Regions from separate parts of the Marinococcus halophilus genome, predicted to be linked through region 2. Evidence: riboswitches for the same ligand, from Rfam matches in the RefSeq annotation. Region 2 holds a riboswitch; each other region holds the start of a gene.
The links. A riboswitch is a leader RNA that binds a small molecule or an ion and turns the genes downstream of it on or off. The one in region 2 is predicted to bind S-adenosylmethionine.
Positions count from the first base shown of each region.

Region 1: another riboswitch for S-adenosylmethionine. It lies ahead of B5066_RS08660 (methionine ABC transporter ATP-binding protein); the one in region 2 lies ahead of B5066_RS14470 (methionine biosynthesis PLP-dependent protein).
Region 3: another riboswitch for S-adenosylmethionine. It lies ahead of metK (methionine adenosyltransferase); the one in region 2 lies ahead of B5066_RS14470 (methionine biosynthesis PLP-dependent protein).

Region 1 is NZ_FVZD01000006.1:503,206-513,816, reverse strand. Features, by position in the region: gene B5066_RS08705 (bifunctional metallophosphatase/5'-nucleotidase) at 1-36, opposite strand, end outside; gene B5066_RS08700 (DUF72 domain-containing protein) at 112-981, opposite strand; gene sufB (Fe-S cluster assembly protein SufB) at 1,105-2,505, opposite strand; gene sufU (Fe-S cluster assembly sulfur transfer protein SufU) at 2,575-3,021, opposite strand; gene B5066_RS08685 (cysteine desulfurase) at 3,008-4,231, opposite strand; gene sufD (Fe-S cluster assembly protein SufD) at 4,231-5,541, opposite strand; gene sufC (Fe-S cluster assembly ATPase SufC) at 5,567-6,355, opposite strand; gene B5066_RS08670 (MetQ/NlpA family ABC transporter substrate-binding protein) at 6,758-7,591, opposite strand; gene B5066_RS08665 (methionine ABC transporter permease) at 7,618-8,286, opposite strand; gene B5066_RS08660 (methionine ABC transporter ATP-binding protein) at 8,279-9,298, opposite strand; SAM riboswitch class I at 9,481-9,586, opposite strand; gene gcvH (glycine cleavage system protein GcvH) at 9,752-10,135, opposite strand; gene B5066_RS08650 (arsenate reductase family protein) at 10,163-10,525, opposite strand; gene B5066_RS08645 (STAS domain-containing protein) at 10,602-10,611, opposite strand, start outside.
Region 2 is NZ_FVZD01000006.1:1,666,638-1,677,248, reverse strand. Features, by position in the region: gene B5066_RS14520 (inorganic diphosphatase) at 1-103, opposite strand, end outside; gene B5066_RS14515 (ferredoxin) at 226-474, opposite strand; gene B5066_RS14510 (YpbB family protein) at 648-1,703, shown strand; gene B5066_RS14505 (RecQ family ATP-dependent DNA helicase) at 1,675-3,165, shown strand; gene B5066_RS14500 (hypothetical protein) at 3,158-3,442, shown strand; gene B5066_RS16590 (hypothetical protein) at 3,423-3,629, opposite strand; gene B5066_RS14490 (metallophosphoesterase) at 3,759-4,523, shown strand; gene B5066_RS14485 (YpdA family putative bacillithiol disulfide reductase) at 4,536-5,522, shown strand; gene B5066_RS14480 (asparaginase) at 5,558-6,532, opposite strand; gene prsW (glutamic-type intramembrane protease PrsW) at 6,635-7,282, shown strand; gene B5066_RS16850 (hypothetical protein) at 7,306-7,470, shown strand; SAM riboswitch class I at 7,529-7,635, shown strand; gene B5066_RS14470 (methionine biosynthesis PLP-dependent protein) at 7,728-8,831, shown strand; gene B5066_RS14465 (bifunctional homocysteine S-methyltransferase/methylenetetrahydrofolate reductase) at 8,858-10,611, shown strand, end outside.
Region 3 is NZ_FVZD01000006.1:594,876-605,486, forward strand. Features, by position in the region: gene B5066_RS09185 (hypothetical protein) at 51-668, shown strand; gene B5066_RS09190 (DUF3942 family protein) at 714-1,127, shown strand; gene B5066_RS09195 (aspartate 1-decarboxylase) at 1,249-1,596, shown strand; gene B5066_RS09200 (aminoglycoside 6-adenylyltransferase) at 1,612-2,466, shown strand; gene B5066_RS09205 (dihydrofolate reductase family protein) at 2,634-3,173, opposite strand; gene B5066_RS09210 (C40 family peptidase) at 3,257-4,021, shown strand; gene B5066_RS09215 (MalY/PatB family protein) at 4,112-5,299, shown strand; gene B5066_RS09220 (YwpF family protein) at 5,296-5,766, shown strand; gene ytkD (RNA deprotection pyrophosphohydrolase) at 5,822-6,313, shown strand; gene pckA (phosphoenolpyruvate carboxykinase (ATP)) at 6,398-7,981, opposite strand; gene B5066_RS09235 (thiol-disulfide oxidoreductase DCC family protein) at 8,160-8,555, shown strand; SAM riboswitch class I at 8,603-8,710, shown strand; gene metK (methionine adenosyltransferase) at 8,863-10,077, shown strand; gene putP (sodium/proline symporter PutP) at 10,131-10,611, opposite strand, start outside.

The sequences.
Region 1 (10,611 bases), 1.2 Mb from region 2:
TGTATGGTACAGGTAAACAGAAAAACTGGAGGACAATAGGTCTCACCGCCTTTGGACTCGTTCCCTCCTGCTGAGATGCTGAACGAGTGCATTTCATCTTCTTTTATCTTACTACGAATCACGGGTCTCGTCATTAAAGAGAGAGGTTTGTTTTGGAGTCAGCCCCTCATATTCTATGCCGGAGAGCTCTAGCAGCCGGCGTGCATTCGGAGCCGCGTGACGCTCGGAATTGTTATTAAAGATCATGTACACGTCGCTGCTTTCTTTCTGCAGTCGTTCTGCCCGTGCCTGCCATTCCTGAAGCTCTGTATCAGAATAGTTATAGCGATAACGCACCTTCCGCCATTCCTGACCGCGTGCCGGCTTCAGCCAGGCGTTCTTATCACGTCCGTGCAGACGGATCAGCGTTTTGGAAGACGTAGTCGCTTCCTCCACGATTGGTACCGACCCGCCTTCAATCTGCGGTTCATCTACCACCGAATGAATCCAGTCTTCATTTTTCATGAATTCGAGCGTTTTTTCCCGAAACTCCGGATGGAACCATGATTCATGCCGGAATTCAAGGGCGCAGGGAAATTCGTGCAGCTGGTCTCTTAAATAGCGAAGATAGTCCACGTTTTCCCGATTGCACTCAAACCAGGGTGGAAACTGGCAAAGCACCATCGCTAATTTGCCTGCTTCTTTCATCGGGCGCACTGACAGAGCGTACTGTTCGAACATTTCCTGCTTTGATTCATATTTACTCGGACCCCGCTGGTGCCCGGTCATCTCCTGATAGGCTTTCATAATAAACCGGAACGAATCCGGCGTCTCCCGCAGCCATTTATCGATATTTTTCTTGGGCTGGATCGCGTAGAAGGAGGAATCCACTTCTACTGTCGGGAAATATTTGCTGTATTCTTTCAGCTTGTCTGTTTGCTTTAATCCTTTCGGATAGAGAGAGTCATGATCCCCCCAGCCGGTTAATCCAACGTATATCATCATTTATTCACCTCTCTGTTCTTTTCACGTTCTTCTTTAAAATAAAACAAAAAAACTGCCCTTTTCAGAGCAGTAATAGCTCTTCCAAGGACAGTTTCCCCTGTTTCGTACTGGACTCGGAAATTAACCGATCGAGCCTTCCATTTCAAAGCTGATCAAGCGGTTCATTTCTACGGCATATTCCATTGGCAGTTCTTTTGTAAACGGCTCAATGAAGCCCATAACGATCATTTCAGTTGCTTCCTGTTCACCAACGCCGCGGCTCATCAGATAGAAGAGCTGCTCTTCTGATACTTTGGAAACCGTTGCTTCGTGCTCAAGAGCAATATTGTTGTTATAAATTTCGTTGTACGGAATGGTATCCGAAGTGGATTCATTATCCATAATCAACGTATCACATTCGATTTTCGATTTGGAACCGTCAGACTTACGTCCGAAGTTCGCAATGCCGCGGTACGTTACTTTTCCGCCCTGTTTCGAAATAGATTTCGAAACGATAGTGGAGGAACAGTTAGGAGCCAGGTGCATTACCTTCGCGCCTGCGTCCTGATGCTGGCCGCGGCCGGCGATAGCGATGGAAAGAACAGTACCTTTCGCACCTTCACCGCGCATAATAATCGATGGATATTTCATCGTCAGTTTAGAACCGATGTTACCGTCAACCCATTCCATCGTAGCGCCTGCGTCTGCAACCGCCCGTTTAGTTACGAGGTTGTAAACGTTTGGAGCCCAGTTCTGGATAGTCGTATAACGGCAGTACGCGTCTTTCTTCACGATGATTTCAACAACGGCGCTGTGCAGGGAATCAGTGGAGTAGACCGGCGCGGTACAACCTTCCACATAGTGCACGGAGCTGCCTTCGTCTGCAATGATCAGCGTACGCTCAAACTGTCCCATGTTTTCCGAATTAATCCGGAAATAAGCCTGAAGCGGTGTTTCTACCTTTGCACCTTTTGGTACATAGATAAAGGAACCACCGGACCACACTGCAGAGTTTAGTGCCGAGAATTTGTTATCCGACGGCGGAATTACTTTGCCGAAGTGCTCGCGGAACAGCTCTTCGTTTTCTTTTACTGCAGTGTCAGTATCTTTAAACACGATTCCTTGCTCTTCAAGCTCTTTTTCCATGTTGTGGTATACAACTTCGGATTCGTACTGTGCTGATACCCCTGCCAGATACTTTTGCTCTGCTTCCGGAATACCGAGCTTGTCGAATGTGTTTTTGATTTCTTCCGGAACTTCATCCCAGGATTTTTCGGAACGCTCCGACGGTTTTACGTAGTACGTAATAGCGTCAAAGTCCAATCCGGAGAGATCGCCGCCCCATTGCGGCATTGGTTTTTTATAAAAAATTTCCAGAGATTTCAGACGGAAGTCAAGCATCCACTGAGGTTCTTCTTTAATTCTGGAGATTTCTTCTACAATTTCTTCTGTGAGGCCTTTACCAGAACGGAAAATGGAAACGTCTTTGTCATGAAAACCATACTGATAGTCTTCACCAATTTCCGGCATTTGTTTTGCCATATGAAAATACCTCCTTAGAGTCAGGAATGAACATAGCCATCCCCGCTGTGTTTCAAGTACGTTGCTGTATTATGAACGGTCTTCTTCTTCCACTAACCCTTTTTCCATGGCCTTCCACGCAAGTGTTGCGCATTTAATGCGGGCGGGAAACTTCGTAACGCCCTGCAGGGCTTCGATATCGCCAAGGTCGTATTTCGTATCGTCGATCTCTTCGCCCTGCATTAACTGCGAAAACATCTGCGCCATATCCAGTGCTTCTTCGACAGTGTGACCTTTTACGGCCTCCGTCATCATCGAAGCAGAGGATAAACTGATCGAGCAGCCTTCTCCAACAAATCTTGCATCGGAGATTTTTTCTTCTTCCACCTTCAGCTGAAGCTGGATGCGATCGCCGCATGTTGGGTTGTTCATGTTGACATGAAGTGTCTCTTCCTCCAGGTCACCTTTGTTTCTTGGATTTTTGTAGTGATCCATGATGACCTGGCGGTAAAGTGTATCTAAATTATGCGAAGACATCACCGAAATACTCCTTTACTCTTATTAACCCCTCTGCCAAAGCATCAATATCTTCTGTGGAGTTGTAAAGATAAAAACTGGCACGGGCGGTAGAGGCTACATCGAGCCACTTCATTAACGGCTGCGCACAATGATGGCCGGCGCGTACCGCAATGCCTTCTGCATCAAGAACGGTGGCGACATCATGTGGATGCACATCCTGTACATTAAACGTCATAATGCCTGTACGTTCTTTTGGTCCGTATACTTCCAGACCATCCACCGCCGATAATTGCTTGAGCGCGTATTGGCCGAGCTCTTTTTCGTGAGCAGCAATGTCATCCAGGCCTATCTCTTTCAGGAAATCAATTGCTGCTCCTAGACCAATAGCACCAGCAATGATCGGTGTGCCCCCTTCAAACTTCCACGGGGTTTCTTTCCATGTTGAATCATAAAGCCCGACAAAGTCAATCATTTCGCCGCCAAATTCCACCGGTTCCATATTTTCCAGAAGAGATTTTCTGCCATAAAGAACACCGATCCCTGTCGGGCCGCCCATTTTGTGTCCGGAGAAGGCGTAAAAGTCCACGTCCAGGTCCTGCACGTCCACCGTCATGTGCGGGACGCTCTGGGCACCGTCTACGACGATGATCGCTCCGTGTTCATGGGCGATAGCGGCAATATCTTTAATGGGGTCCACCGTGCCAAGTACGTTTGAGACGTGACTGACGGCAACAATTTTTGTTTTTTCGGAAACAGCTTTGCGTACATTTTCTGCCGTCACCGTTCCGTCTGCTTCAAGCTCCACATACCGGAGATGGGCTCCGTTACGTTTTGCTGCCTGCTGCCACGGAATAAGATTGGAATGATGTTCTTTTTCTGTCAGGACGATTTCATCGCCTTCCTGCAGATGAGCATCTCCGTAGCTTGAAGCCACCGTGTTAATGCCGACTGTCGTGCCGCGGTTGAAAATGATCTGCTGGGAGGAGGGGGCATTGATGAAGGCACGGACTTTTTCCCGGGCTCCTTCGTATTCATCCGTCGCCATGCTTCCAAGTGTATGCACCCCGCGGTGGACATTGGAATTATAGCGGCGGTAGTAATCATTAACCGCTTCAATGACCTGCAGCGGTTTTTGGGAAGTAGCCGCCGAGTCAAGATAGACCAGCGGGCTTCCGTTTACTTCCTGCTGCAGTATAGGAAACTGTTCACGAATGGCTTTTACATCCATTAGTATACTTTCCTTTCAATTACCTCCGTCAGACGATCTTTCACAGCTTGAATTGGCAGTGCGTCCACTACTGGAGCGAGGAAGCCATGAATAATCAGCCGTTCTGCTTCTGTTTGCGGAATCCCGCGGCTCATCATGTAATAAAGCTGAACCGGGTCAACGCGGCCGACAGAAGCTGCGTGGCCGGCTGTAACATCGTCTTCATCGATAAGGAGAATTGGGTTCGCGTCGCCACGTGCACGTTCACTGAGCATAAGCACACGCTCGGTTTGCTCTCCGTTAGCTTTTGTTGCCCCGTGCTCAATCTTATTAACGCCGTTAAAGATAGCAGAAGCTTTGTCTTTCATAACACCGTGAGTCAAAATCTGGCCATCCGTATTTTTACCAAACTGGATAATATGGGCCCAGAAGTTCTGGCTCTGCTCTCCACGGCCAATAGCCACGGATTTTTTATCAGAAGTCGAACCATCGCCTACAAGTGCAGTCGTGTTGTCCGATACTGTATTTCCTTCATTCATCTGGCCAAGTGCCCAGTCGATGCTTGCGTCCTTAAGTGCGTAGCCGCGGCGGTTAGTGTAAACCGTGGTCGCCTTCTCTAAGTGATCCACGCCGCCAAAGGAAACGTTCGCGCCTTCTTCGGCATAAACTTCTGCAATTGCATTAACTACAGAAGGCGTTTCGGTATCATAAGAAACGTAGTTCTCAAGATACGTCACTTCACTGTTTGCTTCTGCTACAATAACTACGTGGTTGAACAGCCCCATATCGGCCTGCTCCAGCCAATAGATTGCTTGAAGCGGCGCTTCCACTTTTACATTTTTCGGCACATAGATGAATGTCCCCCCGTTCATCAGAGCTACGTTGAGCGCTGTGAAGCGATGCTCATCCACCTGTACGGCATTGCCCATGAAATAACGTTCGAGCAGATCGCCGTGCTCGATGGCCGCCGTTGCGATATCTGTGAAAATAACGCCCTGCTCTTCAAGCGTGCTGCTTGCTTCATACAAAACCGTCTGGCCGTCTCTTTGCACGAGAAGATTTTGCTCTGTGGCGTTTTTATCAATAAGTCCCTGCACTTGTTCATGCAGTTCGTCCGACGAGGAAAAGGTTTCTTTCGAAGTGCCCTGGTGCTCAAATTCGGTAAAGTTCCACGTTTTAATGTTCGTTTTTTCCGGTTTTGGCAGCTCCAGCTTTTCTGACAGGCGGCTTGCGCTCAGGCGCTGCTCCTTCAGCCATTGTGGTTCATTTTGGTTGTTCGAAAAATCTTCGACATATTTTTCGTCGTATTTCCAAGTAGTATCTATAGACATCATTTCGCCTCCCCTGCTGTTAAAATTATTCCTGTGGTTCTCCAACGCGTTCGTTTTCAATGCCGAGTTCTTCTTTAATCCACTCATAGCCTTCGTTTTCAAGACGCTGGGCCAATTCGGCGCCGCCGGATTTAACAATACGTCCCTGCATCATAACGTGCACTTTATCCGGAGTGATGTAGTTCAAGAGGCGTTGATAGTGAGTGATGATTAAGCAGCCAAAGTCCGGGCTTTTCATGTCGTTTACGCCTTTGGAAACGACTTTGAGCGCGTCGATATCAAGACCGGAATCGATTTCGTCCAGGATAGCGATTTTTGGTTCCATCATAAGAAGCTGAAGAATTTCATTACGCTTTTTCTCACCGCCGGAGAAACCTTCGTTTAAATAACGCTGGGAGAACGATTCGTCAATTTCAAGCATGTTCATTTTTTCATCCATCTGGCGGATAAATTTCATCAGCTGGATTTCATTGCCTTCGCCGCGCTTAGCGTTAATGGCCGAACGCATAAAGTCAGAGTTCGTTACACCGCTCACTTCACTTGGATACTGCATTGCGAGAAAAAGACCTGCTCTTGCGCGCTCGTCGACTTCCATGTCGAGAACGTCTTCTCCGTCAAGAGTGATAGTTCCTTTAGTAATTTCATACTTCGGATGGCCCATCACTGCAGAAGCAAGCGTGGATTTCCCTGTTCCGTTTGGTCCCATGATTGCGTGAATTTCTCCGCCGTTCATTTCCAGATCGAAACCTTTAATGATTTCAGTACCTTCAATTTCTACGTGCAAATTCTCAATTTTCAAATTCGGCGTTGCCATTTTGCATACCTCCATATTTTGGAATCAAGCGGAAACCGCTGTTTTTTCTCTATTTATTATAATTATTATTTTATAACAAATATAAACTGACTTCAAGCAAACTCGCTTCATCTCCCGATACATTTCATTTTTAAGCTGCTATATGATAATAAAACGCATAGGAAATAAATGAGAATTCCTTGGCTTTATTCTCAATAAAAGCATTCATACAAAAAGGAGGGCGCCTATACAAACATTTGCAGGAACGACCCTCCTTGTTCAATGCTTTCCTTCATTCACCCTTACAGTATACCAAACCTCAGTGAGAAGTAAAAAAAGAAAAACTCTTTCAATGGAGATTCTCTTTTAGTTCTACTTAATACAAAAGACCGGACTTAGTCAACAAGTCCGGCCTGTCCGCTATTATTGCTCGGCAGGAATAACAGCTCCATCGTATTCTTCTTCAATAAATTGCTGTGTTTCTTCCGATTGCAATACCTCCACGAGCGTCTGAATCGTTTCATTATCTTCATCCTCTGCCCTCGCCGCTACCACATTGACATACGGATTGTCTTCCGGGCTTTCAAGCGCAATGGCATCTTCCTGTGGATTCAGGTCGGCATCAATCGCGTAGTTGGAGTTAATAAACACTGCATCCCCCTCGCCATTATTGTACACTTGCGGAAGTGTAGCCGCATCAATGTCCGCCTGGAACTGCAGATTTTTCGGATTTTCAGCAATATCCTCCACAGTTGCTTCCACACCGGCCCCTTCTTCAAGCGTAAGCATGCCTTCCTGTTCAAGCATCTGAAGGATCCGGCCGTGGTCTGCGACCGAGTTGCTCATAATTATTTCAGCCCCATCAGGAAGGGCATCAAGGCTGTCGTATTCCTGGGAATAAACACCGATAGGTTCTATGTGAATACCGCCCATGTTAACAAAATCATAGTTTTCGTTTTCTTCCATTTGATCTTCAAGATACGGAATATGCTGAAAATAGTTTGCATCAATTTCTTCCGAAGCCAACGCTTCGTTTGGAACAATATAGTCGTTGAAGGTTTCAATTTCAAGCTCGATATTTTCTTCTTCAAGCTGATCTTCGGCAAATTCCAGAATTTCGGCATGCGGTACACTCGTAGCCCCTACGGTAAGTGTTTGCGTGTCTTCTCCGGAACCGTCTCCTGATTCTGAATCAGATCCGCATGCTGCAAGTACCGCCGTGGAAAGTAATGAAACTCCAAGTAGTGTTTTCTTCATGAAAAATTCCCCCATTAATATAATATTTATCGTTTATCTATCTGTCTCGTCCAAATATCGCCCACCCACTGTAGAATGAAGACAATAACCAAAATCAGGACTGTAGCAACAAACACCACGTCATTGTTGCTTCGCTGGAACCCTTCCTGATACGCAAGGTTCCCGAGACCGCCCCCGCCTACAACACCGGCCATGGCGGTGTAGCTGACCAGCGTGATGCCTGTCACCGTGATCCCGGAAATTAAGGATGGCAAGGCTTCAGGCAGAAGCACCTTTTGGATGATCTGCCACTGGGTCGCCCCCATTGCCTGCGAAGCTTCAATAACGCCCTTATCTACTTCTCTCAAGCCAATTTCCACCAGACGGGCATAGAAAGGAGCTGCACCGATAATCAGCGCTGGCAGCGCTGCACTCGGCCCGAGCATCGTGCCAATTAAAAAGGTTGTGAATGGAATAAGCAGAATGATTAGAATAATAAACGGAATCGAACGAAAAATATTGACGATCGCCGCTGTCACCGTATGCACCGGCTTGTTTTCCCACATGTTTCCCTTATCCGTTAAATACAGCAGAACGCCTAGTATTGTTCCGAGTAAAAACGTTGCTGCTACCGCGATCAAGCTCATATATACAGTTTCCCACGTAGCAATCCACATATTTTCCCAATTAATTTCTTCCATCCAGGTGCTAAGCATGCTCCATCACCTCCGCTTCTATTTCTTCTTCACGGAGGTAGTCCAGCGCTTTTTCGATTTCCTCATGGCTGCCTTTGATGCGGATGAAAAGAGAGCCATAACTGCCGCGCTGCGTCTGGGAAATTTTTCCCTGAATAATGTTCACATCCACATCAAACTGGCGGATGACTTTGGAAATGAACGGCTGCTCAGCCTTGTTTTCCAAAAACTTCAGCTGTACCACTGCCCCGGTTTCTTCTTCATTAAATACAATTTCCGAGGCATCTTCCTCCGGCTCCGTAATCTGGCGCACGAATTCTTTTGTCATATGCTCCTGGGGCTTTCGGAAGACCTGGAGCACAGGCCCTTCTTCAACGACTCTGCCGTTTTCCATCACTGCCACCCGGTGGCAGATTTTACGGATTACGTGCATTTCGTGCGTGATCAGCACAATGGTTAAACCGAGCTTTTTATTAATATCAGTCAGCAGAGCGAGAATAGAATCCGTTGTTTTTGGATCCAGGGCCGACGTCGCTTCATCGCACAGCAGCACCTTTGGGTTGTTAGCAAGAGCCCTTGCAATGCCAACCCGCTGCTTCTGGCCGCCGCTCAGCTGGGAAGGATAGGAATCTTCCCGGCCTTCAAGGCCGACAAGGTTCACCAGCTCCTGCACCCGTTTGTTTCGTTCCTGCTTTGACTGCTTTGCAATTTCGAGTGGAAACGCAATGTTTTCTGCTACTGTCCGCGACCACAGCAGGTTAAAGTGTTGAAACACCATTCCTATCTCCTGGCGGGCGCTGCGAAGAGACTGCCCTTTTAAGGAGGTAATGCTCTCTCCCTCGATGGTTACTTCACCGCTCGTTGCGGTTTCGAGCTTATTTAACAGCCTTACAAGCGTACTTTTACCTGCGCCGCTGTAGCCGATAATGCCAAAGATCTCTCCTTCATCAATAGAAAGGCTGACGTTATCTACAGCAGTAACGGTTTGTGTTTTTGTCTGAAAGGCCTTGGACAAACCTTTTAATTGAATCATACCGCTCTCTCCTTCATCGTCCTTCTTTATCTTCATTAAAGAGATGTAATTTATCTTCATTAAAGAGATGTAAATAGTAGGTTTTAAATCTTCACAGTTCCGGCAAATGTTCTCTTTCCACCTCGAACCATAAAGAAAAAACCTTTCTGCTCGTGTGCAGAAAGGTTTTTAAGAATCCTTTCCACTCATCTTGCAGACATATGCCTGCAGGAATTGGCACCATGTCTGCTTATGCAGACTGGTTGCCGGGTTTCACAGGGCCAGCCCCTCCACCTCTCTTGATAAGTGAACGATGATTATCCGTTCATATTTGACGATGCTATTGATAATAGCACCTTTTCCTATAAGCGTCAACTGTTGGCGTCGTGCTGAAAAGGGTGAAAACGATCAGTATTAAAGCTCTTCAAAAAAAGAAGCTGCCTGTTTACAGGCCAGCTTCTATGTAAATCAGTATTAATCGTCGCTTACCATGTCCGAATACTGAGCCGGAGACATTAGATCATCCAGTTCGCTTTCATTGGAAGGCTCTACAACGATCATCCAAGCTTTTTCATACGGCGATTCATTAACGAATTCCGGAGAATCATCCAGGTCTTCGTTAATTTCTACGACTTTCCCTGTGACCGGGGCATAAAGCTCCGATACCGTTTTTACAGACTCTACACTTCCAAATGGTTCACCTGCTTCAAGCTCATCCCCAACCTCTGGAAGCTCTACGAATACAATATCGCCAAGCTCTGATTGGGCAAAATCCGTGACCCCAACGCGAAGACGTCCGTCTTCTTTTTTCACCCATTCATGTTCTTCTGAATACAAAAGTTCATCTGGCACACTCATGCATAATCATCCTCCTTCAAATGAATACTAATACGCTTTCCACTTTTCCTCAAAAACTGGTTCCTTAAACCCAAGGGTAACACTCTCGCCATCTGTCACGACAGGTCTTTTTATGAGCATTCCATCAGAGGAGAGCCATTCCAGAATTTCTTCTTCGGACGCTTTCGGCAGACGGCTCTTCAAGTCCATCTCCCTGTACTTTTTTCCGCTTGTGTTAAAAAACTGTTTCCATTCGAGCCCTTCCTGCTCTTTCCACTTCTTTAGTTCTTCCTTAGAAAGCGGATGGTCTACAATATGATACTCGTTAAAAGGGATCTCTTCTTTTTCAAGCCACTTTTTAGCTTTGCGGCATGTATCGCACGGGGGATATCCATAAAAAGTAAGTGCCAATGCCAGGCCTCCTCACACGCTTTCTTTCCTCTAATTGTAGCGGAATCTTTCCAGGTTGGAAAGTTTCATTTTGTTTTTAACTGCCA
Region 2 (10,611 bases):
CGCGGTCGAGTTTAAAGACCCCTTTGTCTTTATCATATTCGTATTTGTTCTGGCTGCCTGTCGGAATTTCAATAAGTACTTCCACTTCTTTGTTTTCTGCCAAGGCAATCTCCTCCTTCAATATGTATAGTAAACATCTTCTGCATTATAGCAGGAATGAAACACGGAAGAAAGGCGGGGAACAGAATCTGTAAAAAAACCCCCAGCAGCCTGGGGGCACAGTGCTTATTCGAACTTGAAAGGGTTCCCGGAAAACGGTTCCTCTGCAACTTTAATGGAATCGGTCGGGCATCCTTCAAAAGCGTCAATCATATCTTCCTCGAGGTCCTCTGGAATGCTCTCTGTCCCCTGATTGTCATCGACAATATTTTCGGCCAGGCCTTCCTCGTCGTAATCGAAAATATCGGGAGCGGCTGCCCCGCAGGCACCGCAGGCGATACATGTATCTTTATCAACAATGGTGTATTTCGCCATCTATGTCCCTCCATGTCATAAAAAATCTATATAACTTATACGCTTGTATGAAGAGCGTCGTAAGGTCTATTCCATATTGTATTTCTTCATGATAAACTTTTCAACAGAAACGAAAAGCGGCACACAGCCTAATTTGTGGCATTTTGATGAACGAATAGAAAGGAAGAGGTGTATTGCTGTTTCAAGAGGCAATGATCCTGATAGCATTAAAAAGGCTCCGCGGAGAACGTACGGACGCATCAGCTTATCATCTTTTGTCCGGAAAGCGCTCTTCGCAGACGATCACAGACGCGAAGTGGTTTCAGTCAAAGGATCTATTTGGGGCTCTTCCCAAGCTCGATAAGCTGCAATTTGAACGCATCACTGCTTCCTTGTACCACCGCGGCTGGATCGAACCTGGGGGCGTTCCGGCTGAATCCATTTCTGCTTCTATGCGCCCGTGGGAAAAGTTGGTGGAGGAAGCAGGCTTTGACGGGTGGGCCTACCGGGATACCGGCCATCAGTTTTGGAAAAGGATTGCACTTTTAATTCAAACGTTGTCGCATTTGTATCAGCGAAAAAAACAATTTGTTCCAATCATTCAGGACCATGCGTCTCAGCAATGGGTAAAACAGAAACTTTCGTCGTGGGGAGAAGGAAAATATACTGCCATGAAAAAACTGTATGAGGAAATGGCGGACTGTCTGCGTGACATGACAGAGCTGCAGGCCTTTATTTTTGTATACAAGCTCACAGGTGCAGAAATTCTCGGGAAAACGACTGAGCAGATTTCACGCCTGCAGCACAGGGAACAGGAGGAAGTTGACTACCTGCTTCAGGGAAGCATCCACACGTTAATAAAAAATGCGGAAAATCAGCCGGAAACGGTGCTTCATGAATGTCTTGATACTGGTGGCACGCCAGAGCTTACCGTCACAGCCCAAAAAACACTGGATTTCATAAACAAGGGCTTCACCCTCGAAGCGGTGGCCCGTTCCCGAGGGCTAAAGGTAAGCACCATTGAAGATCATTTTGTGGAAATTGCCGGCGAAATAAAAGAATTTTCCATTGACCAGCTGGTGCCTCCAAAACAGCAGGAAGCAATACGCCAGGCGGCTGCATCTCTTGATACGTTTAAGCTGAAAACGCTGAAAGAACAGCTCGATGCCGATACGACATACTTTGCAATCCGGCTTGCGCTGGCAAAAGGAGGACAGAAGAGTGGACAAAAAAACAGAAGCATTGAATAAATACTTTGGCTTTTCCTCCCTCCGTGCGTATCAGGAACCGATCGTGGATAAGCTGCTTGAAGGCACAGATACTCTGGCTGTCCTGCCCACAGGAAGCGGCAAGTCCATCTGTTTTCAACTGCCCGCTTTAATGAAAAATGGGTTGACGCTTATTGTTTCCCCGCTGCTGTCATTGATGGACAACCAGCTTCAGGAGCTGCGGGCAAAACACATTAAAGCAGCCGCCGCCTATAACAGCTTTATGAGTCCGGAGGAAAAATCCCGGGTGCTCCGCCGGCTGTCGTCATTAAAGCTTTTGTATATTTCACCGGAAGCGCTCTCGCTGCCGTTTATTGTTGAACGCTTGAAGGAGGTAAATGTGGTAATGATGGTGGTGGATGAGGCCCATTGTATTTCGCAGTGGGGCCATGAGTTCCGGACAGATTATCTAAAAATCGGGCCGGTGCGGGAAGCTGTCGGCAATCCTTGTATGGCTGCTTTCACTGCCACTGCAACACCGGAAGTACAGCTCGACATTAAAAAGCAGCTGCGGATGGAGGAACCGGCAGAGTATATTCATTCCGTGGACCGGGTGAACATCGCTCTGTTTGTTCAAAGATGCACCAGCGAGCGGGAAAAAAAGAAAGAATTGGTCCGTATCATCCAGAATGCCCCGGGCCCCGGTCTGGTGTATGTTACCAGCCGGAAAAAATGTGAAGAATTGAAAAAGCTGCTCCAAGAAGAAAGCGCCCACCAGGTGGAGGCTTACCACGGAGGACTTGATAATGAGGCAAGGCTGATGATTCAGCAGCAGTTCTTACACGGCGATCTGGATGTAGTAGTATGTACAAACTCCTTTGGCATGGGATTAAATAAAGCTGATGTTGAATTTGTGCTTCATTATCATTTCCCAAAAGATGCAGAATCCTACATTCAGGAAATCGGAAGAGCGGGAAGGGACGGAAGGCAGGCATGGGCCACAGTACTGTACCTGGAGGAGGATATTATTATTCCACAGATGCTGATGGAATCCGAGCTTCCCCCCGTGGATGAGCTTGACGCTGCCTGGGAGACGGCAGCCAGCAGCCGGCAGGAAGAAACAACTGCCGACTTGATCAATAAGCTGGGATGGACAGAGACCGCTGCCCGTTTTCTCGCATTTTACCTTGAGAAACATCCCCGAAAACGAAAAAGTGAACTTCTTGAAGACCTGGAAGAAAAGGTGCAGCAGCGGCGGTTTGAAAAGGAAAAAAAGCTGAAGGTTATGGTACAATGGTTAGAAAACAGCAATACCTGCCGGAGACGTTTATTGTTGCAGGTTTTTGGGGAAGCATTAATGAAACGCCCCGACCCATGCTGCGATATATGCGGGAGTACTATTCCTGTTCGTAAGCAGCCGGGAAATGAAAAAGAAAAAGTAACAGCTCCGTGGGAAATGCGACTGCAGGAGCTGTTTTTCGGAAAGGAGAGGGAGCATGAATAAAACACGTATGGAGAGGCGAAATGCTGGTTCAAATGCAGAACAGCCGGAAACAGAGCGAAGCCGACTCGGACGCCGCCGGAGTAGTACGGGCGAAGAACCTTCGAGTGAAGCCGGGCAGGAAGCAGCTTCAAGACGTTCACGCTATGCGGGCAGGAAAGAAGAACCGGAGGAGGAAGAACCGCCAATGCTCACCCTTCCTCATACGCTGTTGGCTGCGTTCATATTTATCGTAATTACAGCCCTCGCCTCGCCGTTCATTATAAGTATGTTTCAGTAGCAGGGAACGCCGTGGAAGTTTCTGTCAGTGGTGAAGATAGGAGGAGACCGGCAAAGCAGGCAATTACACCTAAAATCATTAATATAAATGGCCAGGTAAGTGGTTTTTTTCTAAATAAGAAATATAAAAGCAAAAAAAAGCCTCCTCCAAATAAAGCGGCTCCTGCTAAAAAGACAATAAGATCCATTGTTTGATACCTTCTTTCCGGTCAATTTTTTCCTTACATAAGTATAGCGGAGATAAGCGGTGTGCGTATACTCGTTTTTAAATTGTCCGGAAACGTTCAAATTTTATAAAAGAAAAGAGGGGTTCCATCATGAAAAAATGGCTGCTGGCTCCTCTTCTTTTTTCTGTGCTGTATGCCGGCAGGGTCCTGCAGGAGACATGGCAGAATAAAGTAAGAACCCATGAGCTTGAATATGAAAATCTTCCGGCAGAAGTGCAGGGCTTTACCATTTTCTTTATTACCGACATCCACCGGCGGCGGGTGTCGCCAGCGTTGTTCCGGAAGCTCGGCTTGACTCCGGATCTGATTATAATCGGCGGGGACTTGGCTGAAATTGGCGTGTCTGCGGAGCGGATCAGGCAAAACCTTCGTATGCTCCGCAGTTATGCACCGGTTGTGTTTGTGTGGGGAAATCATGACCTGCAGGTGGGCCGCGGATGGCTGAGGCCGCTACTGGAGCAGGAAAGAATCAGTATTCTTGAAAAAAATGTGTATACGTTAAAGGGAACTGCTTTTGCGATTGCTTCCTTTGGGGAGGAACGCTTTTATGAATCCTACCATTATCCAGCGCACGTGCCGGAGGCGGATCTGCTTATCGCCCACAACCCAGAAGCATATTACCGGTACGGGCCCTTCCCGAAACGGGCGGCCTACATGCTTACCGGCCATACCCACGGGGGCCAGATCCGGCTGTTCGGGTGGGGCCCAAAATTAAAGGGCGGCTGGTACCGCGAAAAACATCAGAATCTGTTTATCAGCAACGGCTACGGTACGACTACCATACCGCTGCGCCATGGCGCCCCGGCGGAAACGCACCTGTTTGTACTGACAAACGGTCATTCTTATAGCGAATAAGGGAGTATGAATATGAAAGAGGAAGTAATTATTATCGGGGGCGGCCCCTGCGGCCTGTCGGCAGCTATCGCTTTAAAGCGCCGTGGCATTGATGCGGCAATAATTGAAAAGAAAAATATTGTGCACAGCATTTATGAATATCCTGTCCACCAGACGTTTTTCAGCTCTGCAGATAAACTTGAAATCGGCGGGCACCCTTTTCCAGTGGTAGACCGAAAGCCACGGCGCCAGGAAGCTCTGGTGTATTACCGGAAAGTAGCGGAAGCGGAAAAACTGCGTATATATAACTATGAGGAAGTACAAAAGATCCAGGAAACGGGCAGCGGCTATCTGGTGCAAACCGAAACACTTCAGGGCAGGACCCGGGAGTGGGAAGCTTCGCACGTGATTATAGCCACCGGCTACTACGATAACCCTAATCCTATGAACGTGCCGGGGGAAAATTTGCCGCACGTAAAGCACTACTTTGAAGAAGCTCATCCCCATTTTAATCAGCAGGTCGTTATTATCGGCGGGAGAAATTCGGCTGTGGATGCCGCTCTTGCCCTCGAGCAGGTGAATGCTCAGGTTACAGTGCTTTACCGCGGCTCTGAATATTCCAAAAGCATCAAGCCATGGATTCTCCCGGATTTTCAGGCAATGGTCCGGCGTGGTGCGGCCCGTATGGAATTTGAAGCAGATGTCGTGCGCATTGAGCCGGACCGGGTTATATACAAGCAGGAGGAACGGGAGCGGTCCGTTGCGGCAGATTTTGTTTTTGCCATGACCGGCTACCACCCGTCCCGGGCCTTTTTCCGCCAGCTTGGCATTGCTGTTGACGAACAGTCGGGCCGTCCCTCCTTTGACGAAGAAACGATGGAAACAAACCGGGAAAACATTTATATTGCCGGTGTTATTGCCGCCGGAGATGAAGCAAATGAAATATTTATTGAAAACGGCCGTTTTCACGGTGAACAAATAGCGGAGGATATAGCACGAAAAAAAGCCACTTTGTTTTAACAAACCAGTGGCTTTTTAGTATGAATTAATCCGCCTTATTCGACATGCTCAAAGCAGTCGCGTATTTCCTCGAGTGACCGTTGGTCATCTAGAGCAGCGAGCAGCTTAAGACGCGCTTTCTGGCCGTTAAGACCGTTCGTGAAAATAACGCCCTTTCGCTTCAGCTGATAGCCTCCCCCTTCATAGCTGTAGGTAGCCTGGACCACACCGCTATGGCAGCGGGAGACCAGGACTACAGGAACTTGTTTGGCTATTGAATCCTCCAGCAGCGGCACGACAGTTGGAGGAATGTTCCCCTGGCCGAACGCTTCGATAATGATTCCGTCAAGAGGCTGGTAGAGCAGTGGGGAAAGTAAAGCTGCATCCATGCCGGCTGCCATTTTTAAGAGGAGCACCTTCTTGTTCAGATGGACCGGTGAAAAATGCTCCCGGCTTGCCGGGTAGTGATGGATAAATATTTCATTGTTCGTTACAAAGCCGAGCGGACCGTATTGCGGACTCTGAAATGTGGCGATGTTGGACGAATGGGTTTTTGTAACGTTTTTTGCAGAATGGATCTCTTCGTTTAAAACGACGAGGACGCCGATGCCGCGGGCTTTATCGCTTGCAGCAGTACGGACCGCTGCTAGAAAGTTTTGCGGACCGTCGGCGCTGATTTCATTACTCGAACGCATGGCGCCTGTCACGACAACCGGCAGCTCTTTGTCATGAAAAAGATCAAGTGCGTAGGCGGTTTCTTCAAGCGTATCGGTGCCGTGAGTAATGACGACCCCGTCATATATATCTTCGGACAGCTTTTCAAGCATATGTTCGTGCAAAGAAAGCATATGCTCCGGAGTAATGTGAGGGGAAGGGAGATGTAGAAAATCGCTCGTCACAATTTCAGCAATTTGATTAGCAATGCGGCTCCATTGGCTTAACGGATTATGAAGCCCTGGCTCGACGCCGCTTTCTTCTGTCTGGGTCATGGCGATCGTGCCGCCTGTATGGATAACTAGTATTTTTTTCATTTCAATTCCTCCTCGTCGGCTCTGCTGGACTGTCATTATTCTTTTACGAATCTGAACATAGCATGATACGATACGTTTAACAAGAGAGGGTGAGAACGAAAGGTGATCGCACTGATTATGGCGGCCCTGGCGCCGGCTGTCGCTTTACTGCTATATTTTACATTAAAACGCCGGGCGGACGTGGAGCGGAGGCTGCCGGTCATCCGGGCGTTTGTCATCGGGGTGCTGATCGTGTTTCCAGTGCTTGTAATCGAGCACGCGCTCGAAACAGAAGGAGTAGGCATGCCGCTTTTCGCGGCCCAGTACACTCAGGCCGCTGTATTGGAGGAAGGAATTAAATTTTTCCTTTTATATACATTTGTGCTGCGTTTTGCTCCGATTAAAAATACTTATGATGGCGTTATATACGGACTTTCCCTGTCGCTTGGATTTGCTTCGCTCGAAAATATTTTGTACTTAATTGCAAACGGCATTGAAACAGCGGTTACAAGAGCTCTTCTGCCTGTAACGGTTCATGCGCTCCTCGGGGTGATCATGGGATATTATGCGGTATCGGCTAAGCGCGCCTCTCGCCATGGCAGGAGGTTATTCTCTTTTTTTCTTGCCCTTGCCATTCCGCTTATCTTTCACGGGCTGTATGATTATATATTAAGTGCTTCTTTAGCCAATATTCTGTATTATCTCATACCGTTCATGCTATTTTTATGGTGGTTTGCGTTGTCAAAGGCTAATAAAGCCAATGCGAAATAACAACTCGAAAGGACGAAGCTACTATGTCAGAAGACCGCCGCTACCGCGTTGTTATCCGCTGCCCGAAATGCGGCGAAAAGTATATTCTACGTGGCAGAAAGAACACCAACGGGGAAATGGAAACGGGTTTTCGCCGCTGTGTCTGCGGCAATGAAAGCCAGCTGCATATTGATATTGCGCCGGAGTAAAATGGTGACTTGCAATATCGATTCGTTTCATGTACTTTGGAAAGTAATCATATAACGTTTCTTATCAAGAGAGATGGAGGGATCGGCCCTTGGAAGTCTCAGCAACCAGCTGCAAAAGATGCGGTCAGGTGCTAACTCCTGCAAGCTGTGCTTGCGAGATGAGAAGAAGTATTGCATGCCAAGGTCTTCTTCTGTCTACGGAAGAAGGCCTTTTCGTACATTTAATGCATTAATTTTAGAGAAATGAGGGCTGTGACATGTCAAAGCAACTGCAGATAGAAACCATCCTTGCACAACTGGGGAATAATTCCGACCCGCGGACCGGTGCAATAAACCCTCCTGTTTATTTTTCCACAGCGTATAAACATACAGGTATTGGAGAGTCCACGGGATACGACTATTCCCGGACGGCGAACCCGACGAGAGATCTTCTCGAAAATGGTATCGCCGCGCTCGAAGGAGGTAAACAGGGGTTTGCTCTCAGCTCGGGGATGGCTGCTATTCAGACGCTGTTTGCGATCTTTGAAACCGGTGATGAAGTGATTGCAACAAGCGATATTTACGGCGGTACGTACCGTCTGTTTGAAGAAGGATGGCGGCGCTGGGGCGTGACGGTTACATACGGTGACCCGAGGGATCTTGAAGCATTCGAACAGCTGATTACCGGGAAAACGAAGGCGCTGTTTATTGAGACACCGACGAACCCGCTGATGCAGGAAGCGGATCTGAAGGAACTGTCACTGCTCGCGAAAAAGCACGGGGCCTGGCTTATTGTAGACAATACGTTTTATACCCCGGTACTTCAGCGCCCAATCGAAGAAGGCGCTGACATTGTAGTACACTCGGCCTCGAAATATTTAGGAGGGCATAATGATCTGATTGCCGGCCTGATTGTATCCAACGTGGACGAGCTCTCCGAAAAAATTGGTGCGCTTCAGAACGGCATGGGGACAATTTTAAGCCCGTTTGATTCCTGGCTGCTCATGCGCGGTATGAAAACCTTAAAGCTCCGCATGAAGCAGCATACAGAAAACGGGAAGGCGATCGCAGAGTATCTCAGCCGCCATGAAAAGATAACGGATGTGCTTTACTCCGGACGGGGAGGCATGCTTTCCTTCCGTCTCGAAAACGAAGAGTGGGTGGACTCGTTTTTGCGAAATATAAAAATCATTACTTTCGCAGAAAGCCTGGGCGGAGTTGAAAGCTTTATCACGTATCCGGCCACGCAGACACATGCCGACATGCCAGAGGCAGTAAGGGTTAACAACGGCGTAGATAACCGGCTGCTTCGTTTCAGCATCGGCATCGAAGATAAAGACGATTTAATTGAGGATCTCGAGCAGGCGCTAAGGGCGCTGTAACTAACAACCAGGAGAGGGGCAAAGCTATGAACGTACTCAAAAAACTCAGTTCCTCAATTTTGATCGGCGACGGGGCAATGGGGACGTATCTTTATCAGAAAGGCTATAAGGGTTCGTTTGAAGCCATGAACCTGACCAGTCCAGATACTGTGGAGCGCGCTCACCGGGAATATGCAGAGGCCGGGGCAGATATCCTTCAAACGAATACTTACGCTGCCAACCGGGTGAAGCTTGAAGGCTATGAGCTTGAAGATAAAGTGTTGGATATTAACCGTGCCGGCGTGCAGCTTGCAAGAAAAGCAGCAGGTGAAACAGCGTATGTATTTGCTACAGTTGGAGGCATTAAAGGCGTCCAGGTAAGTGAATATTCGGATGAATATTTGAGAAATGCGCTGCAGGAGCAAGTGGATGTCTTTTTGGCGGAGCCGGTGGACGGCCTGCTGCTTGAAACGTTCTATGACCTGCCAGAGCTTCTGCAGGTTGTCCGCTACATCCAGAGTAAGGATGCAGAAATCCCGGTTATCGCCCAGGTGGCGCTTGGAGACGTTGGCGTTATGCACGGCGGGGTGCAGATCAGTGAAGCTTTCAGCCGGCTCGAGGACGCCGGCGCTTCAGTGGTCGGTCTCAACTGCCGTATGGGCCCGTATCATATATTGAAATCCCTTGAGCAGGCAGAATTGACCGGAAAGGCGTATTATTCCGCCTACCCTAACGCCAGTCTGCCAAACTGGTACGATGGCCGGTATGTCTACCAGTCCAATCCCGAGTACTTTTATAAACAGGCATTCCGCTTTAAAGAACAAGGCGTACGTTTGATAGGCGGCTGCTGCGGCACAACCCCCGAACACGTGCGCATGATAGCGGAAGCAGTGAAACACGACGTGCCGGAAAAAACTAAGCCTCCAGTGAAGGTGGAGCCCCCAGCAGCTGAGCCCCCAGCTGAAAAGGAACAGTTTGTCCCTCTCCATGAAAAAGTAAAAAATGAAAATACGGTTATTGTAGAGCTGGACCCGCCGAAGAAGCTGAAAACGGGGAAATTTATGCGCGGCTCCCAGGCGCTTCACGACGCTGGGGCGGACGCAGTGACACTTGCCGACAACTCCCTCGCCTCCCCCCGGATCGACAACCTGGCGATGGGGGCGATGCTTAAGCAGCAGAGCTCTGCCCGGCCGCTCCTGCATATTGCCTGCCGGGACCGGAACCTGATCGGTTTGCAGTCCCATCTGCTGGGACTTCATACCATTGGTGTGCGGGATCTGCTTGCCATTACCGGAGATCCTTCCAAGGTGGGGGATTTTCCAGGAGCAAAGTCTGTATATGACGCCAACTCTGTTTCACTCATTTCCCTCATCCGGGAAATGAACGAAGGGCGTCTGTTTTCCGGAAAGTCGCTTGGAGAAAAAACAAATTTCTCCATTGGGGGAGCGTTTAATCCGAACGTGCTTCATATTGATAAAGCCGTGAAACGGCTGGAGAAAAAAGTGAATGCGGGGGCGCATTACTTTATGAGTCAGCCCGTTTATGATGTTAACCGGATTAAAACAATTCACGAAGCGGTCAAGGAACTCGAAGCTCCTGTATTTATCGGAATAATGCCTCTAGTGAGCGCTGGAAATGCAGAGTTTCTTCACAATGAAGTGCCGGGCATTCAGTTAACAGACGATACGCGAAAGCGAATGGCAGCCTGCGGGAATGATGCTGAAGCAGCCAAACGGGAAGGAATCGCTATTGCGAAAGAACTGATTGATGAAACACTCCGGTACTTTAACGGTATTTATTT
Region 3 (10,611 bases), 1.1 Mb from region 2:
TCAGAGGGTAATTACCAATAGGTAAAAGGATTGATAGAAGAGGTGAAAGTATGACCGCCGGACTGTTGTTAAGCGCGGTTCCCCCTAAAGGGGCCCCGTTTGTAATGATCGCCACGGATTCGAAGGGGGCAAGCCTTGAGGGCGGGCCTGCAGACGAAAAGGCACAAAAGGTTTTTAATGCTGGAAATGCGCTGCTTGCTGTAAGCGGGGTGGCAACAGACGACCACCGCTCCCGGCTCGTAGATATTCTGGCCTCGCATAAAAAACTGCCAATTAATGAAAAGATGCAGCTGCTATTTAACGAAAGCTTGGACAGAAAGAAAGAACTGGGCTTAAATATGACGGCTGCTATTATGCAGTTTGACGAAAGCGGAAATCCCCAGGTAGCGTTCTGCCATGTTGGCACAGACGAAGGAGACCGCCAGTTCGACCCCCACACGTTCGACCGCCGGGTGCCGGAGGTCAATCATGCGTATTTTGGGGAAGACAAAGAGGGAGTAATCGAATTTCGAAAAAAGCTGGACGAAAAACTCGATAAAAAAGCAATTACTCCAGATCAAGTCCGGGAATCAGCTGGATGGTTTATCCGGAGGGCATCCGAGGCGTTTCCGGAAGCGGTTAATGGAAGAGTCCAGACAAAAATAAAGGTCTTCAGGCCTGGAATGTGAGCGAAATCATCGTATATCAGCACGTGACGGAAAGGGGAGAAATCGATGAGTTTTGAAAATACATTTGCCACCAAAACCCGTAAATATTTAAATATTGACGCCCAGCCCGAGCAGCAGTTGATTGAATCTACGGCCAGGGAGATCATGTATTACTTTATGGACCTTGAAGAGGAATTTAAAAATATAAATGATCGTAAATTTCATATCGAAGCGGGTTTTCATGAAAACTATATTAAAATTAATAAACGAAAGCTTACTTTTGAACTGAAGCATATCCCTTCTCACCGTATTACTATTATTCAAAAAGTGAATGGCAGTAAAGCTCATATTGACCATATTATTGCCAAAAACGATGAAGCCCGGAGCGAGGCAGACGAAACCCCCTTCAGCCGCGATTTGATCCGGAGATATCTAATTCAGACATTTGGAGATGCCCTAGACCTAAGCAATATCTATTAATGCCCTGTTAAAAGGGCATTTTTTATGTTGTTTAGGAAAGTTTTAATGGAAATGGAGTCACTGTGGTTGAATAAATCTCTATGTCGTCAGATAATAAACATGTGTAAATACATAGCGGCGTATTCAAAATAGAGAAGAGCGAGACTTGTATACTTGTGAAAAAAGCAGACTTGACGAGAATCTGATGGAGGCAGTGGAGCTAGGGGAGAACGAGAAAGTGCAGGTATTCAATAATACGAACGGGGCAGTTTTGGAAACGTATGCGATTGCAGGCGGAAGCGGAGTGATTTGTTTAACCGGTGCAGCGGCAAGGAGGGCTCAGCCGGGTGATGTAGTAATAATTATTGCGTACGCTTCGGTGGAAAATGAAATGGCCCAGGAATTCACACCGGCGGTTGCTGTGCATGACAGGCAAAACTGTATTCAACAGATGCTGTCTTCTGAGCCTGCTTCGACGACACTGGAATAAAAGGAGGAGTTGCCAGTGCGGACAGCTGAAGCTGTTATGGCATTAATAATGGAGACTGCCGAGGCTGATGAACGGGTGCGGGCTGTGGCCCTAAGTGGCTCCCGGGCGGCTGCCGGCACCAGCAGTCCAGATCTTATCAGTGATTTTGATATTATTTATTTTGTGGATAATATAGACCAAATGATTCAGAACCGGGCCTGGCTGAAGGTATTTGGTGAGCCGTTGATTGTACAGACGCCGGATGAAATGAATTTATACGGAGAACCGTCGGGAGAAGAGTCGTTTGCTTTTTTAATGCTTTTTCGGGACGGCAATCGTATTGATCTAACCTTAAAGCCTGCGGACAGCAGGTATTTGCACTGGAAGCAGGATGGCTTGACCCGCTGCCTGCTGGATAAAGATAACCCTGCCTCTGATTTCCCTTCTCCCACAGACGTGGGCTACAAAACAAGTATGCCGGAAGAGAATTTCTTTCATCAGTGCTGTAATGAGTTCTGGTGGGTGGCGGTATATGTAGTCAAAGGCTGGCAGAGAAAAGAGATGCTCTACGCCCAGGCTCATCTGCATATCGTTCGCCTTATGCTGATACAGATGCTGCAGTGGAAGGTCGTACTCGAAAAAAAGATCCCGGTAAACTTCGGGCAGGAGGCAAAACACCTGGAAATATACCTCGAAGAGAAGAACATCAGAGAACTAGCAGCTACTTATGCCGCTGGTTCTTACGAAAGCATCTGGGCTTCGTTACAGGCAGCGATGGCAATGTTTGCACGGGAATCTGCTTCTGTGGCGGGCCAATGCGGGTTTACGCTGAATGAACAGGAAGCAGCAGGAGTGCAGCGATACATTAAAGAGGCCGGACGAGTGCAGTGAAATAAAAAAAGACTCCTGCCATCAGCAGGAGCAAAATGAAATATGGGATAAGAGCAACAAATTGGACGAATGCTACTCTATATGATTATTATTGCCTAAAGAGTAAAAAAAGTACACACTTTTCAGAAAAAATAGTGCTTTTACCTACAGAAGCACTTAGGCCTAAACTAGTGTCTTTCCAGGCCGTCGGATCGTTTGTAATGGAGCTGGGCCAGTTCCCCCAGGGCTTTCACTTCGTGAAGATACAGCCGCTTTGGCTGCCCGGCCCTTGGTTTAAACAAAGGGATTCCATGCCCTAAAAGGTCAGGGGTGAAGGTAATAATGTATTCATCGATCATTTCTGCTTCAAGAAGAGGAGCGATAATGTCAGTGCCTCCGACTATCCATATACCACTACCAGACTCCTGCTGTTTGTTCTGAATCCATTCTGCCACGTCGCCCTGAACAAAGGAGACATGCCTGTCGCTTCCCGTGCGGCTGGTGGAAAAAACGTAGCATTCCTTGCCGCTGTAAGGGAAGAATTCCATTAAAAGAAGCACATGCTCATAGGTTTTTCTTCCCATAATCACGGTATCCACCCGGCGGTACATTTCATCGTAGCCATTATCGCCTTTGCCTTCAGCCTTGGTCAGCCAGTCGATATTTCCTTTCTCATCAGCGATATAACCGTCAAGACTTGCAGCTATAAACAGGATTACCGGCTTCATTATGCCCCTCCCTCCGTTGATATGTTCATTTTAGCATGAAAAGAAAGAATAATCGGAACAATTGCATAGAAAGGAGGCAAAGTATGAAAAAATCATGGAAGTGGGGAAGTATTGCTGTCGCGGCTGTTATGGCTGGGGGTGCTGGTTACTGGGCTGACAGGCACGTTTTAATAATGAACGTTGATGGCAATGACAAAAGCTGGTACATCGAAGGAGGAAAATCGGAAGAAGAATTGTACCTTCGTCCGGAAACGGCGGCTGCTTTATACGGAGCGCAGCTGCAACAAAAAGGCTCTTCTGTCCGTTTATCGGTAAATGACGCTTCGTGGGAAGGGGAGCTTGAGCAGAGCCCGGCCTGGTTTGACTGGAATGGTGAGGCTTATATTCCGGTAAAGGAAGCTGCTAAAGAACTCTCGTTCGAAGAGGAAGACACCGGAAGCCGCTATACAGCCCAGTTGTGGAGCCCGGCACAGGAAAGAATCGCCAGGGTAATTGAAAAAGGAGAAGAGTATACAGGAACACCATACAAATGGGGAGCCTCCGAAAGCACGACCGAGTATTTCGACTGCTCATCCTTTACCCAGCGGATATATGCTGAAGAAAATATTGATCTTCCGAGGGTGTCGGAGGATCAGGCGCAGGAAGGCCGAAATGTTGCTGAAGAAAACTGGAAACGGGGAGACCTCATTTTCTTCGACACGACTGGAGACGGCAGTATCAACCATGTAAGCATGTATATTTCTAATGACACACTGTTTCACGCCACAGAATCTGATGGTGTAGGTTATACTGATTTTTCGGATTACTGGAGGGAATCAGTGGTTAATACAAAACGATTTATCGGTTAAAAGCCGTTTGGATTCGTCTTACTAAAAGGAAAGTGATAAAATAAAGAACGGAATAGACATGGGAAGATGAAACGAGGAGGCTTTTTTAGCATGGATTTTAACAAAGTATTAAACCGGAAAAATACAAATTCAATGAAATGGGATTTCGCCGCTGAGCGCTACGGTTCCTCGGAGCTTTGGCCAATGTGGGTGGCGGATATGGACTTTCAGGCTCCGCAGCCTGTCCTTGATGCAATGCAGGAGGTGCTGGATCACGGAATTTTCGGTTATCACCGTCGTCCGGAATCATTGAAAGATGCCACTACTGAATGGATCCGCACGCGCCATGGATGGGATGTGGGCAATGAGCAGCTTGTCTTTACCCCAGGCGTTGTGCCGGCGATCAGTCACCTGATTCAAACATTTACTGAAAAAGGCGATGGAGTCATTCTGCAGACGCCGGTTTACTATCCATTCTATGCGCTTGTGAATAATAATGAACGCAAGCTGTACAAGAATCCGCTGAAAGAAACAGACGAAGGGTTTACTATCGATGCAAAAAACCTTGAAGAACAGATGAAGGCCGGAGCGAAAATGCTTCTTTTATGCAGTCCCCATAACCCTATCGGCCGGGTGTGGACTGAAGAAGAACTGCAGCAGATTGCCGCTCTTGCAGAAAAATACAACGTTCTGGTAGTCTCCGATGAAATTCACGCTGACCTTATCTTGTCCGGTGAACACGTGCCATTTTCGAAAGCGGCGGATGGCTATGATGTTGAAACCATTACCTGCATGGCGCCGAGCAAAACATTCAATCTTGCAGCTTTGCAATTGTCTTACGTAGTTTTTGAGAAAAAAGCTTCGCAGAAAGCATATGAAGCCCATCTGCAGCGCAATTTTGTTGGAATTGACAACCCTTTTGCCACAGTTGCTGCAGAAGCTGCCTACCGTCATGGCTCCGAATGGCTGGAAGAACTGCTCGTGCACCTGCGGGAAAACGTCGATTACTTAAAGGAACAACTGGAATCGGCTGTTCCGGAAGCACATGTTATTAAGCCGGAAGGAACGTATCTTGTATGGATTGATCTTAGGGAGCTTGGCATGGATAAAAAAGAATTGGAAGAATGGCTGCGTAAAGAAGCAGGCGTAGCATTGAGCGACGGGCATATCTTTGGGGAGGAAGGCGCTGGATTTGTCCGCATTAACGTCGCCTGCCCCCGCTCGCATATCGATGAGGGCGTGCGCCGTCTAAAAGAAGCGTATGAACGCACCATTCAACTTGCCGGCCGTAAATCATGAAGACGTTCCGCCTTATGCGCCTCAGCCTGTTTGAAAAAGACGGGGACGTGATTGAAATGCATGAGATAAAAATGAAGGAAGGCCTCATCATCAATCGGGAAGAACCTGATAAGTCCTGGCTGCTCGATGCGGTCATACCTACAGAATATGAAGGTATTATTCATGAGTGGGAAAAGCATGAAGAAGAAATGCTGATGGAAGCAGTGATCACCCATCCTGATAATGCTCCAGCTCTTCTGAGAGGAGTTGTGAAAAAAACCACGCGCCTGGAACACTCTCTTGGTGTGTTAATCCAGGCGTACATGGCTGGAAAAGATGAAAATATCACCGAATTGATATTACAGGAGCTGATTACCGAAGGATATGAAGGCGATCAGCTTTTGGAGGAGTTTCACGAGCGGAAGAACGATCAGCGCTCCTGGTCCAAGGCGATGGCCGCACGGTTATACAGCCGCCAGGAAAAATAATTCCCCGGAGAGATGAGAGAAGTGGAGTGATACGTATGTGTGAGGATCAGGGCATATGACAACCTGCTACAAATTCCGGGACTACTACAATAACGAAGTAGAATTGTCGTTAAATGGCTTCCCGTTTTCAGACAAGCCGGGACATGTATGGGTGATATGCCTGTATGCCGGCAGGTGGCTCCTGACCCGTCACTCCCAACGGGGGCTGGAGTTTCCGGGCGGGAAAATCGAAGAGGGAGAAACACCTGAAGAAGCAGCTGTACGGGAAGTTGATGAGGAAACCGGCGGCCGCATTGAAGTCATACGCTCTCTTGGCCAGTATAAGGTAGTGGGCCGGAGTGAAGATGTAATAAAAAATATATACATCGCGGTTGTAGATTCGCTGGTTTCTCACGAGGATTATATGGAAACGGATGGTCCGGTGCTGATAGAAACACTTCCAAGCAATATCCGTGAACATCCCGGCTACAGCTTTATTATGAAAGACGAAGTACTTCCCCGTTCGGTTAAATATGCCGAGGAGGCAGGATATATTACCTTAAAATGAAAGGAACCGGCGTCTGTGACTATACAGATACCGGTTCCTTTTTATCATAGTGGATGCGGCTTATGGCTATGCGGAGAATTCCGTCTACAGCTGCGTCGGTCCGGCTTTTGAGATCTCGCCGGGCACATCGTAAAACCGCTTAAAATTTTCTGCAAACTTGCGGGCGAGCATACGGGCCTGGACCTCGTACTCTCCGGCTTCTGCCCACATTTTCTTCGGCTGGAGCATATCTTCTGGAACGCCAGGGCAGGATTCCGGAATATGGAGCCCAAATATAGGATCCTCCACAGTGGCTGCGTTGGTGAGTTCGCCGCTTAGAGCTGCCTGCACCATAGCACGGGTGTACGAAAGATCCATACGGCTGCCGACACCGTAGCCGCCGCCGCTCCAACCGGTATTCACCAGAAAAACAGGCACATTGTGTGCATCAATTTTTTCCCCGAGCATCTCTGCATATACAGAAGCCTGGCGTGGTAGAAACGGTGCTCCGAAGCAGGTGGAAAATGTAGCTTCTGGAGAAGTGATGCCTCTTTCCGTTCCGGCTAGTTTGCTTGTGTAGCCGCTGAGAAAATGATACATGGCCTGTTCCTTCGTCAGCCGGCTGATCGGCGGAAGAACGCCGAAGGCATCTGCAGTTAAAAAAATAATTGCTGACGGATGTCCGGCTGTGCCAGAAGGTACAATTCCCTCGACGTGTTCAATGGGATAAGCCGCCCGGGTGTTTTCGGTAATATGCGTGTCAGTGTAGTCGACTTTCCCACTGGCATCGTCCAGGCCGACGTTTTCAAGTACGGCCCCAAAACGGATAGCGTTCCAGATCTGAGGTTCTTTTTGTCTGGACAGGTTCGAACATTTTGCATAGCATCCGCCTTCAATATTAAAAATACCGTTTTCGGACCAGCCGTGTTCATCGTCGCCAACCAGGAGCCGGGAAGAATCAGCAGAAAGCGTCGTTTTCCCGGTGCCGGAAAGCCCGAAAAACAGTGCACTTTTTCCGTCGCTCCCTATATTTGCCGAGCAGTGCATTGGAAGCACGCCCTGTTCAGGGAGCAGGTAGTTCATGACAGAAAAGATTGATTTTTTCATTTCACCGGCGTATTCTGTTCCACCAATCAAAATTATGCGTCTTGCAAAGCTGATGACGATAAATGTTTCCGATAAGGTGCCGTCAACCTCCGGATCTGCTTTGCATTCTGGTGCAGCTATAAGCGTGAAGGGTGGAGTGGAAGGGGTTTCCCTTCCATCAGGGCGAATGAACAGCTGCCGTGCGAACAATTGGTGCCAGGCATAGGAGGTAATGACCTGGACGGGAAGCTGATAGTCTGGATCAGCACCTGCAAGGGCATCACTTGCGAAGACTTCATTCTGATTGTTTAAATGAGCCATCACTTTGTTGTAAAGTTGTTTAAATACTTCTTCGGACATTGGCCTGTTTACATTTCCCCAGTCAATAGAAGGAGAACTGCCGGGCTCGTCGACAATATACTTATCTTTTGGCGAGCGGCCGGTATATTTGCCTGTTTTCACAGCAAGAGCGCCTTCAGCTGTGAGTGACCCCTCCTGCAGTGCCAGCGAGCGCTTCACAAGCGCAGGGACAGAGAGGTTCCATTGGACGTGCGCTTCATTCAATAGATTCGTTTCAGGTTTGGAAGCGAACGGTGGCTTCATAAACAATCACTCCTTTAATGAGGGGGGAAGTTGGATTTATTCATCATTAATGATGGATATAATATAAAATAGTGTAACACAATTAATTAAATAGTACATACTTATTGTGCAAAAAGTTCATGAATATTTTCAGTGTTTAGAGGGAAAAGACGTAAGAAAGCAAGGAAAGGGGAAAATTATGGAACAACAATCGGAATTTATTGTGTTTTACGATAGCGACTGTCCGTTATGCACCAGGTTCCATACTTATCTTTCAGCTATAGATAAAACGGATACAGTAGATTGGAAATCTATATATGATGAGGATTTATTCGAAAAATACCCGATGCTCAAAGGAGAGCCGCTTGAAGAGCAGATGCATAGTGTAGAAGATGGCACGTATGTGTATGCCGGATATTTTACTGTGAAAAAATTGTGCTATACTATTCCAGCATTAAAGCCGTTAAAGGCAGTGTTTCTGCTGCCGGGAGTAGAGGCGCTTGGCCGGAAGCTGTACCACACGGTATCAACAAACCGGTACCAGTGGTTTCATTTCCTTTGTGATAGCAGCACCTGCCAGCGGGAAGGGCACTAAGTTTGACATCAAATAGGGTTTGCGTTACGATTTTGTACGAACGGATACTCTTATCCTGAGCAGGTGGAGGGACAGTCCCTGAGAAGCCCAGCAACCATCCGGGAACGGAAAGGTGCTAACCTGGAGAGGCGGATAGGCGCCTTGAAAGATAAGAGGCGAAAAAGCTGAACTGACAGCTCCTTTTCCCTCAATTTTTTTGGGACAAGGGGCTTTTCTTGTACACAACGGCCTACTGCCGTTTTCTTTTCGTCTACCCCGAGAATAGGAGAGTACACCCGTAGCAGGCAGTTAAAAAGGAGGCAGCAGCGTGTCTACAATTGGACGACGTTTATTTACGTCGGAATCTGTTACAGAAGGACACCCGGACAAAGTATGTGACCAGATTTCCGATGCGATTTTAGATGCAATTTTAAAGGATGATCCGAATGCCCGTGTGGCAGCGGAAACAGTAGTGAACACGGGGCTCGTGTTAGTAGCAGGTGAAATATCGACATCTACATACGTGGATATTCCCAAAATTGCCCGGGAAACTTTGAAAGATATTGGCTATACCCGGGCGAAATACGGCTTTGATTACGAAACATGCTCAGTTTTGACGTCAATAGATGAACAGTCAGCCGACATTGCCCAGGGCGTTGATGAAGCGCTTGAAACTCGTGAAGGCTCGATGACCGAGGACGAATTGGAATCAATCGGAGCGGGGGACCAGGGTTTGATGTTTGGGTATGCAGATAATGAAACCGATGAGCTTATGCCCCTGCCGATTTCTCTTGCGCATAAGCTGGCACGCCAGTTAACGAAAGTTCGCAAAGATGGTAATCTTTCGTATCTGCGTCCCGACGGAAAGACGCAAGTAACGGTGGAATATGGAGACGACGGGAAACCGCTTCGGGTGGAAACGATCGTTATTTCCACCCAGCATTCCGATGAGGTAACGCTAGCCCAGATTGAAGAGGATATGCATAAATACGTTATCGAGCCGGTCGTGCCGGCAGAGCTTTTGGATGCTGAAACCAATTATTTCATCAATCCAACCGGCCGTTTTGTCATTGGCGGACCGCAGGGGGACGCCGGACTTACCGGACGGAAAATTATCGTTGATACGTATGGCGGCTATGCCCGTCACGGCGGCGGGGCGTTTTCCGGCAAAGACCCGACAAAGGTCGACCGGTCCGCTTCATATGCCGCGCGCTATGTAGCAAAAAACATTATTGCAGCAGGACTTGCAGATAAATGTGAGGTTCAGCTTGCGTATGCAATCGGCGTGGCGCAGCCGGTTTCCATTTCGATTGCCACATTCGGTACAGGGAAAGTCTCAGAAGAGGTGCTCGTAAAGCTCGCTAATGAGCATTTTGATCTGCGCCCGGCCGGCATTATCAAAATGCTCAATCTCCGCCGGCCGATTTACAGGCAGACAGCTGCTTACGGTCACTTTGGACGCCATGATGTTGACCTTCCGTGGGAACGCACGGATAAAGCAGCAGCGCTTCAGGAACAGGCGTTCACTGAAAAACAACAATAACTGCAAAAATACCCGCTCCTGTTTTATTCAGGAAGCGGGTATTTTTTAGTTTTTCAGCTTTTTTCCTTATACGTGCTGACAGAATCAAATTCAGTTTTAATTTTGTCTGAAGGCTTCGGTCCGAGCAGGCTGACTGCAATGATGATTAGAACATTGATCAAAAAGCCCGGTACGATCTCGTATAGATCAAACAGGCCGCCGGTAAGCTGGACCCAGATGATCACAGTTGCCCCGCCGGCAATCATGCCGGCAAGAATTCCCCACTTGCTCGTACGGCGCCAGAAAAGGGAGAAAAGCATCGCAGGCCCGAACACAGCACCAAATCCGGCCCAGGCATAACTCACGAGTTCAAGCACCGTGCTGCCGGGAGTGGAGGCAAGCAGCAGAGCAACGAGAGCGATGGCAATAACGCCGAATCTTCCCACCCAGACAAGCTCCCGGTCAGAGGCATGCGGCCGGAGCAGGCCTTTATAAAAGTCCTCCGCGAGGGCACTTGAAGATACGAGCAGCTGGGAGTCCACCGTGCTCATAATA